DNA from 3 places in the Rhizobium sp. IY2 genome. Region 2 is predicted to be linked to each of the others. Evidence: predicted binding sites of a transcription regulator. Region 2 holds the regulator's gene; each other region holds the start of a gene.
The links. The regulator LexA, encoded in region 2, represses DNA repair genes until DNA is damaged. The targets are predictions, from matches to a motif close to TGTTCNNNNTGTGTTCNG.
Positions count from the first base shown of each region.

Region 1 (3,274 bases), 1.1 Mb from region 2:
CACAAGCGGCAGCATGCAGAGCGCCTGGACGACGAAACGGCCGGCGGTGATCTCCCCGGATGGCACGGTGGTGATGGCAAGCTTGGCGAAGATATCGATGAGCGGCGAGACCATCACCGAAAGAACCATCAGCGCAAGCCCCGTCGTCACGTCGGAGGCGGACGAAACGGGGCGGGCGGAGGTGCTGCTCATGATGAAATCCCCGTACTCAGCATATTGGTCGCTCAGGATCTTGCGACCACCTCGTCGCACCAGTCGGCGAAAGCTGCGATCGCCGCATCCGCGCCGATCTCATTCAGCGTCTCGTGTCGCAAGTCCTGATATATCTGAGTGCTGATACGGGAGAAGCCCAGGCCTTTCAAATGGTTTGACAGCCAGAGCACGGCTTTTCCCCGCTCCGTCGCCGGGTCTTTTCCGCCGCCGACCAGATGAACCGGCATATCGCGCGGCAGCCGGTCGAGATGGATTTTCTGCGGTCCGCGGAAGGTCAGCTCGAAGAGATCGAGCCAGAGAGAGACCGAGGCGTCGAAGCCGCAAAGCGGATCGGCGACATATTTGTCGACTTCATCGGGTCTGTGCGACAGCCAGTCGAACTCGGTGCGGCGGCCGGGAATGGATTTGCCCCAGGCGCCGAAGGTGAGCTTCGGCAGCAGGCCGCTCGGCACGTCGGAGCCCTTCAGCATGCGCTCGGCCAGCAGGATCGCCTGGGCGGCGCGGCCGGCGAGGCCGACGGCGAAATTCGAATTCCAGACGGCGACGGCGTCGAAGTCGGCCGGAGCGGTGACGGCTGCATTGAGGGCGATGAGGCCGCCCATCGAATGGCCGAAGAGGATGATCGGCAGGCCGGGATGGCGGGAGGCCGCATGGCCGCGCATGGCGATGAGGTCGCCGATCACCCTTTCGACGCCACCTCGTCGGGCGAAGCGGCCGATCGGCGCATCGGGCGCCGTCGTTTCGCCGTGGCCGCGGTGATCATGGGCATAGACATGATAGCGGCGCGCCGCCATCGTCTCGGCAAAGGCGCGATAGCGTTTCGAATGTTCGGCGAGGCCATGCGATATCAACAGGATGCCGCGGGCCGGACCAGTAGCTTCAGCATGGTGATAAGCCAGCGACGCCCCCACTACGGCGAGCTTCTGCGTTTCAGCAAACATATGGATCCTCCCTGCGGCAACAGACCAGATTGCCTGATAAAAGCAACATGGGGGTTTGGTTTATCCGATAACAAAATACGACGTTGCTGCGATTCAGGGTTGCGCCCGTTTGAGCTTCGTGCTTATTTGTTCCCGTATTGTTCTTTTGGGGGTTGAAATGAGCAGCATGCAATTGCGTACCCTGGCGTTTGCCTTGTCGATGGTTGTTTCCGGCGCCGCTACGGCCCAGGAGGGCGGTGGGCGCACCCGTTTCATTCTGGCGGCGAGCTGGCAGCCCGCCTTCTGCCAGACGAACCAGAAAAAGGCCGAATGCGCGACCCAGGCCGTGGAACGCCATGACGCGACGAACTTCTCGTTGCACGGGCTCTGGCCGATGCGCCAGGATTATTGCGGCGTCAGCGCCGACCAGAAGGCCGCCGATAAGGATGGCAACTGGAACACATTGCCGGAGGTCGTGCTTTCGGCCGAGACGAAGACGGCGCTGGCAAAAGCGATGCCCGGCACGCAATCCGGCCTGGAACGGCATGAATGGACGAAGCACGGCACCTGCACGAAAATGAGCGCGGACGACTATTTCGGCGTCGGCGTGCATCTGGTCGGCGCGCTCAATGCCTCGGCGGTGCGCGAGCTCTTCGCCGCCAATATCGGCAAGCCTGTCAAGGCCGACGCGATCAAGGCGGCTTTCGACAAGAGCTTCGGGCCTGGCGCCGGCGACCGCGTCAAGATGAGCTGCCGGCGGGCCGGCAACATCAGGATGATCAGCGAGCTGACGATCGGGCTTTCGGAAGCCGCCGGGGCGGCATCGGCGAAAAGTGCCGGGCTTGCCGATCTGATCCAGGGCGCGGGAAAAACCTCGTTCGGCTGCGACGAAGGTGTGGTCGACGCTGCGGGCTTTTGACCGGAAATCCGGAGTAAACCGGGTTTCGGCGTTGCCCGCAGGCGCTGTTTCGCCTACATAGCGGCACAATCGAAGTTTCCCGCCCGGAGCAGCGCAGTATGGCACGTCAGTTCATCTATCATATGTCCGGCCTCAACAAGGCCTATGGCAACAAGAAGATCCTGGAGAACATCCATCTTTCTTTCTACCCCGATGCCAAGATCGGTATCCTCGGACCGAACGGCGCGGGTAAATCCACCGTGTTGCGCATCATCGCGGGCCAGGACAAGGAGTATACCGGCGAAGCCTGGCTCGCCGAAGGTGCGACGGTCGGCTACCTCGAGCAGGAGCCGCACCTCGATCCCAACAAGACGGTGTTCGAGAACGTCATGGAGGGCGTTGCCTCGAAGACGGCGATCGTGGATCGCTACAATGAATTGATGATGAACTATTCCGACGAGACGGCGGAAGAGGGCGCCAAGCTTCAGGACGTCATCGACAGCCAGAACCTCTGGGACCTGGAAAGCCAGGTCGAAATGGCGATGGAAGCGCTGCGCTGCCCGCCGCGCGATTCCGATGTCACCAGCCTTTCCGGTGGTGAGCGCCGCCGCGTCGCGCTCTGCCGCCTGCTGCTGTCGCAGCCGGATCTGCTGCTGCTCGACGAACCGACCAACCATCTCGACGCCGAAACCATCGCCTGGCTGGAAAAGCATCTGCGCGACTATCCGGGCGCCGTGATGATGATTACCCACGATCGCTACTTCCTGGACAACGTCACCGGCTGGATCCTCGAACTCGACCGTGGCCGCGGCATTCCCTACGAAGGCAACTACTCGGCCTATCTGCAGGCGAAAGCTAAGCGCATGCTGCAGGAAAATCGCGAAGAAGCATCGCGCCAGAAGGCGATCAGCCGCGAGCAGGAATGGATCGCTTCCAGCCCGAAGGCCCGCCAGGCCAAGTCCAAGGCGCGTATCAAGTCCTACGAGCAGCTGGTGGATGCCGCCGAAAAACAGCGTCCCGGCGATGCACAGATCATCATCCCGGTCAGCGAGCGCCTCGGCCAGGTGGTCATCGAGATGGAAGGCATCACCAAGGGCTTCGAGGGCCGGACGCTGATCAATGACCTGTCGATCAAGCTGCCGCCGGGCGGCATCGTCGGCATCATCGGCCCGAACGGCGCCGGCAAGACGACGCTGTTCAGGATGATCACCGGCCAGGAAAAGCCGGATGGCGGCTCGATCCG
Region 1 covers NZ_JBLKNU010000001.1:400,543-403,816, forward strand. The annotation lists gene ACMUVN_RS01895 (DMT family transporter) at 1-192, opposite strand, end outside; gene ACMUVN_RS01900 (alpha/beta fold hydrolase) at 225-1,154, opposite strand; gene ACMUVN_RS01905 (ribonuclease T2 family protein) at 1,312-2,052, shown strand; gene ettA (energy-dependent translational throttle protein EttA) at 2,151-3,274, shown strand, end outside.
Region 1: ACMUVN_RS01905 (ribonuclease T2 family protein) is a predicted target of LexA. The motif match lies at 1,282-1,299, and genes of this name have one in related genera.

Region 2 (3,274 bases):
TCCCGGCGTCGCCCAGGCCTATCCGACGAAGAAGATCGCCGCCGCCGGCGCGCTCATCGCCGTCACGGCCTATTTCCTGATCTCCGGCTTCGCGGTCTCGGCCGAGCGCGCCTTCATCATGATGGCGATCATGCTGATTGCCGTCTTCTTCGACCGGCCGTCGATCAGCCTGCGCAATGTCGCTCTCTCCGCGCTCGTCATCCTCGCCATTTCGCCGTCCGAGGTCCTGGGTCCGAGCTTCCAGATGTCCTTTGCCGCAACCTTGGCGCTCGTGTCGGGCTATCAGCTGTGGAAGGATCGGCGCGTCCGCGAGAATGCCTTCCTGAAGCTGCCGATCGTCAGGCCTTTCGTCGCGGTTGCGGGGTTCTTCGGCGGTGTCTTCCTGACCTCGCTGATCGGCGGTTTCTCCACCGCACTGTTTTCGATCGAGCATTTTCATCGCCTGACCGCCTACGGCCTGCCGGCAAACCTCGCGACGATGCCGATCATCTCCTTCATCATCATGCCGGCCGGGTTGCTGGCGATGCTGCTCATGCCTTTCGGTCTGGACGTTTTGCCTTGGAAGATTGTCGGATTCGGCCTCGATCTGGTGATCGCCGTCGCCAAGACCGTGTCCGGCTGGGGTGGCGACATCGGCATCGGCCGCTTGCCCGCCTGGTATTTCGCGGTCGCCGTGGCAGGCTTCCTGCTGCTGACGCTACTCCGCACTCGGCTGCGCCATATGGGCACGTCGATCATATCAGTCGCAACGCTCATCCTGCTGGTTCTGCCGGTTCCCCGGCCGCCGGATCTGGTGATTTCGGAAGATGGCAGTCTCGTCGCGGTCGTCGAGGCGGCGGCAATGGCCTCCAACCGTGAAAACCCGCCGGATTTCATCTTCGACCAATGGCAGCGCGCGCTCGTCCTGCCGGCGCATGACCCGCCGAAGATGCTGGATGGTCCTGCTGTCCCGCCAGCGGGAGAGGACCGCCGCGTCAAGCTTTCCCGCGATCAGCAGAACGAAGCGAGGGCGGCGATGCGGGCGGCCGCAGCCGGCGGTGACGCAAACCGCTTTTCCTGTGTCAAGAAGGCCTGGTGCATATCAAGGCTTGGCAACGGTCATGTGGTCGCCGTCATCGACAATGCCGCCTATCTCGCTCCGGCCTGCGATGCGGCCGATATCGTGGTAACGTCGGTCCGCCTGCGTTTCAACAGCTGCCGCTCAGGCGCGACGCTCTTCACCGGCGAGACGTTGCGCCGGACCGGTTCCGTCGAGCTGCGCTTCGCCGAGGCCGGCATGGAGGTCACAACCGCATTCGATGATCTGTGGCGGCCATGGATCCGCCATCGCGCCTATGACTGGCGCAGCAACAGCTTTGTCGAAACCGGCCTGCAGGGTGTCAGTGATAGCGGCGAATAAGGCCGACGAGTTTGCCCTGCACCTTGACGCGGTCTGGCCCGAAGATCCGGGTCTCGTAAGCCGGGTTGGCCGCTTCCAGCGCGATCGAGGCGCCCTTGCGGCGGAAGCGTTTGAGCGTCGCTTCTTCGTCGTCGACGAGAGCAACGACGATGTCGCCAGGGCTTGCGGTGCTGCCATTGCGGATGATCACGGTGTCGCCGTCGAAAATGCCGGCGTCGATCATCGAATCACCCTTGACCTCCAGCGCGTAGTGTTCACCGGAGCCGAGCATATCGGCCGGAACGACGATGTCGTGGGTGTTGTTCTGGATTGCCGAGATCGGAACGCCGGCGGCGATCCGGCCCATGACCGGCACGGAGACTGAGTTGCCATTGTCGGCGACGGGTTTTGCAGGAGCGGGAGTGGCGACCGGCTGGGGCTTGCCCAGGCTGCCCTCAATGACGCTCGGCGAAAAGCCGCGCCGGGGCTGGATGCTGGGGCTATAGGCCTCCGGAAGCTTGATGACCTCGAGTGCGCGGGCCCGGTTCGGTAGGCGGCGAATGAAGCCACGCTCCTCGAGCGCAGTAATCAGCCGGTGAATCCCGGACTTCGAAGCGAGATCCAGGGCGTCCTTCATTTCGTCGAAAGACGGCGGAACGCCGGATTCCTTCATGCGCTCATGAATGAAGAGGAGAAGCTCCTGTTGTTTGCGCGTGAGCATCGACGTTGTGACCTCGTGATTGAAACAAATCCAGAACAGACACTATATGTTCCATATGTGTTCCGCAAGTAGCTAAATTTCCGTAAAACTTGGCGCCAACTCGTTGAGATTTTTATTTTCATTCGCCGGATTGGCCGACAAGTCTTGCCTTGCGCGGCACTGTCGCACATCTCTGCCGTGTGAGGAGAGGGGATACCATGAACGAGCATTCCGCCAAACCACGCCCGCTGGATCATGTCGTGCTGCCGGTCGTCAATATCGATCTGGCGCGCGAGAGGCTCGGCAAGCTGGGCTTTACCGTTGCCGCCGATGCGCGTCATCCCTTCGGAACGGAGAATGCCTGCGTCTTTTTTGCCGATAAGACCTATCTGGAGCCGCTCGGGATTGCGAGCGTTAGGGAAAGTGAAGCATCGGCGCGGCAAGGCAATGTCTTCACCGCCCGCAACCGCGCCTTCCGATTCCGCTGCGGCGAGGAAGGGCTTTCGGCGGTGGCCTTCGGCAGCGAGGATGCCGATATCGATCATCGGAATTTCGTCGGCGACGGAGCGAGCGCCGGCGAGATGCTGGCGTTCAGCCGGCCGATGACGATGCCGGATGGTTCTGAGAGCATTGCCGGCTTCAGGCTGGCCTTTGCCGGCGACCTGCGCGCGCCCGATCTCTTTCTCTTCACCGTCGAGCGCGTCAATCCGCTGCCGGCCGACCGCGGCGCGCTGGAGGCGCATGCCAATGGCGTCACCGGCATTGCCGAGGTGGTGTTTTGCGCGCCCGATGCGGCTGCCTTCGCCGCCTTCGTCAGTCTTGCCAGCGCGCAATCGGCAGTCGAGAACACCGGTTTCGGCGTCAAGATCGCGGCGTCGAATGTGAAAATCAGCCTGATGACGCCGGAGGGTTTGGAGGCCTATTTCGAGGTCGCCGTCCCATCCGCCGACCGCGGCCTGCGCGGCCGGGCGATTCTCTTCGCTGTCGCCGATCTTGCCGTGACAGAAGCGCATTTGGCTGCTAACGGGGTGACATATACGCGCAAGAACAATCGCATTCTGGTGAAGCCCGCGCCCGGGCAGGGCACGCTTTTCGCCTTCGAGGAAACACGATGAGCACAGATACGAATTCCCAAGTCAAGATCGGCGAGGGCCAGGGCCAGGTCACCTTTTCCAACACCGGCCGCCTGTCGCTGA
Region 2 covers NZ_JBLKNU010000001.1:1,523,367-1,526,640, reverse strand. The annotation lists gene ACMUVN_RS07480 (ComEC/Rec2 family competence protein) at 1-1,399, shown strand, start outside; gene lexA (transcriptional repressor LexA) at 1,380-2,099, opposite strand; gene ACMUVN_RS07470 (VOC family protein) at 2,297-3,193, shown strand; gene kdsA (3-deoxy-8-phosphooctulonate synthase) at 3,190-3,274, shown strand, end outside.

Region 3 (3,274 bases), on a different contig from region 2:
TTCGTCTCATCAGCAATAATCGATTCACCATTGTTGGCCGCAAAAATCGCGCTAGAATGCCTATCATGGCGGAGTCTCCCCGGAGGAACTGGGAGATACTGCACGTCGTTTCTGTCGACAATCGTGGAGGAGTATCGATGGCAACTGAAAGATGGAACAGCCCGGTCAAGGTCGGTTTCGAAGGTGCCGATGCGCGAACGGTCAATGGTCCGTTCGATGCGCTGAAGTGCCTGGCGGATCTCTGGCCGAGTATGCGCGGGCTTCGTTACATCAAGGCCCGCAGCGCCTGCCGGGCAGCGCTCGACGGGCGCAAGAGCGTGGAAGAAGCAAGAGCCGAGTTCCTGGCGGCGGCCGAAGAGGCGAAGCTGAAGCTGCATTGAACTGGCGCATAATCCTTTCCGAAAATCGATTCCGATTTTCGGGGTTATGCGCTGCACTTCGGTCGGGATTTCCAGGTCACTTCAGGTCGTTCGTAAACGGAACGTGCCGGAACGGAACAATGTTTTAATTTTGCTTAACCCTGCATCGAACTCGCGCCGGGTTTTGGTGCAACAGGTGTTGCGCCTGGTACAGGTGTCTTCATAGAAGATGCCCAGCCATCATGATGATGGTTAGAGGCTCGTACCCTTAGCGGAGACGCAGGCGAGCCTCGTCCGAGCAAGTCCTCATGTTTTCAGCAGTCCGCGCCGCCCTCGTCCTCGACCTCGACATAACCGACGCCGATGATCGTACCGTCCGCCGCGCGGATGAAGGAGGGGAGATAGTGGGGCTCTACCGGCTGGCAGGCGACGGCCCCGGTATATTCGTTGAGGGCGATCTGGTCCTTCGGCAGAGCGGAATAATTCGTGCCGGTTTCCAGCGAGGCATGGGCGGAGCCGGCAAGGACACCGCCTGTAATCAAGGTCATTGCAGAGATGCGAAGAAGCGACTGCATGAGGGTCTCCAGCGTTTGGGTCCGGCCTTTCAACCCGCGGAGGGCATTTTGGTTCCCTTCATGCGTCGCAAGACATGAGGGCGCGCGGGCCGGCTAGCGTCGCAGCAGGCGACCGCGCACATGGCCTCGGCCGACGATGCTCTCGGCGATCTCGACGGCCCGCTCGACATCACCGCGCCGGCGCACGAAACCTTCCAGGACGACATAGGCGCCCGATATGCTGACGATGATGTCCGCCGCTTCGATATCGCCGGCCGCATGAAGGGCGCTTTCCACCGAAGCGCGCGTCGCCGCATCGCTGTGGCCCTGCCGGCCGGACTCCTCATGGTCGGTGAATGCTGGAAATCCGAGCACCGTGGCCGTCTCCTGATGTTGGTAGATATCGGTTAACGCCGCGGCGAGGCATTTCGTTGCGGCCGGGTGGACAGCCCTTGGCGAAAGACGCGGCGATTTCCATATCTGGCTGCAGTCGAAAGAGGGATGAAGACGATGAAAGCGCTTCTATCAGCCTTGTTAACCGCGGCCTTGCTTGCCGGCTGCTCCTCGGCCGATAGCCCGGCGCTGGAGCCCATTCCGGGCAGCATTACCTATGGCGGCCAGCCGCGAACGAAGCTCACCAAGTCGCCGGTCGGCAGCGCCGTCTACAACCAGTTCTACAACGAGACGGGCCAGCGCGTGGAGGAAACCTATATTCTTCAGCCGGACCGCAGCCTGAAACTGGTGCGGCGTGTCGTCGGCCCGGATTTCCCCGACTGAGGCTGCCGTCACGCCACAACGCTTGACAGCGAGGGCAATCGCGAACATTCAAGGAACATCTAATCTTTCCCCAGTGATTCTGCGGGAGCCCGACCGGACGGCTGGATGTACCTCGAAAAGCTCAATCCGCAGCAGCGCATGGCCGTCGAGCACGGCACGCTCACCGATGGCAGCCATATTGCCGGGCCGCTGCTGGTCATTGCCGGCGCCGGCTCCGGCAAGACGAATACGCTGGCGCATCGGGTCGCCCATCTGATCGTCAAGGGCGCCGATCCCCGCCGCATCCTGCTGATGACCTTCTCGCGCCGGGCAGCCGCCGAGATGGCGCGGCGCGTCGAGCGCATCTGCCGCGATGTGCTTGGTGCCAATGCCGGCGTCATGGCCGACACGCTTTCCTGGTCGGGCACCTTCCACGGCATCGGCGCGCGGCTGTTGCGCGATTACGCCCAGCAGATCGGCCTCGATCCGGATTTCACCATCCACGACCGCGAAGATAGTGCCGACCTGATGAACCTCATCCGGCACGACCTCGGCTTCTCCAAGACGGAAAGCCGCTTTCCCACGAAGGGCACCTGTCTTGCCATCTATTCCCGAGCGGTGAATTCGGAAACCGCGCTCGATCTCGTGCTGCGCGACGCCTTTCCCTGGTGCGCGGCGTGGGACAAACAGCTGCGCGAACTTTTCGCCTGTTACGTCGAGTCCAAGCAGAGCCAGAACGTGCTCGACTACGACGACCTGCTGCTTTACTGGGCGCAGATGGTCGGCGAGACTGTCATTGCCGAGGATATCGGCGATCGTTTCGACCATGTGCTCGTCGACGAATATCAGGACACCAACCGGCTGCAGGCCTCGATCCTCATGGCGCTGAAGCCCGGCGGCCAGGGGTTGACCGTCGTCGGCGACGATGCGCAGTCGATCTATTCCTTCCGTGCCGCGACGGTGCGCAATATCCTCGATTTTCCCGCCGCCTTCAGCCCGGCCGCCGATATCGTCACGCTCGACCGCAACTACCGCTCGACGCAGCCGATCCTTGCGGCCGCCAACGCTGTCATCGATCTTGCCTCGGAGCGCTTTACCAAGAATCTCTGGACCGAGCGGCAATCGTCCGAGCGGCCGCGCCTGGTGACGGTGCGCGACGAGGCCGAGCAGGCGCGCTACGTTGCCGACATGGTGCTCGACAACCGCGAAGAAGGTCTCAAGCTCAAGCAGCAGGCCGTGCTGTTCCGCGCCTCGCATCACAGCGGGCCGCTTGAGGTCGAGTTGACCCGGCGCAACATTCCCTTCGTCAAGTTCGGAGGGCTGAAGTTTCTCGACAGCGCGCATGTCAAGGACATGCTGGCTGCGCTGCGCTTCGCGCAGAACCCGCGCGACCGGGTGGCGGGCTTCCGTCTGATGCAAATCCTGCCGGGCGTCGGGCCATCGACGGCGCAGAAGGCGCTCGACCTGATGGCCGAGGATGCCAGCCCGTTATCCGCGCTTGCCGCCATGCCGGCGCCGCCGCGCTCCGGCGAGGACTGGACTGATTTCGTTTCGATGCTGCAGGAGCTGAAGACCGGCAAGGCCGGCTGGCCGGCGGAAATCGGT
Region 3 covers NZ_JBLKNU010000011.1:23,606-26,879, forward strand. The annotation lists gene ACMUVN_RS26570 (DUF982 domain-containing protein) at 138-380, shown strand; gene ACMUVN_RS26575 (hypothetical protein) at 674-934, opposite strand; gene ACMUVN_RS26580 (BON domain-containing protein) at 1,028-1,288, opposite strand; gene ACMUVN_RS26585 (hypothetical protein) at 1,424-1,690, shown strand; gene ACMUVN_RS26590 (ATP-dependent helicase) at 1,796-3,274, shown strand, end outside.
Region 3: ACMUVN_RS26590 (ATP-dependent helicase) is a predicted target of LexA. The motif match lies at 1,731-1,748, and genes of this name have one in related genera.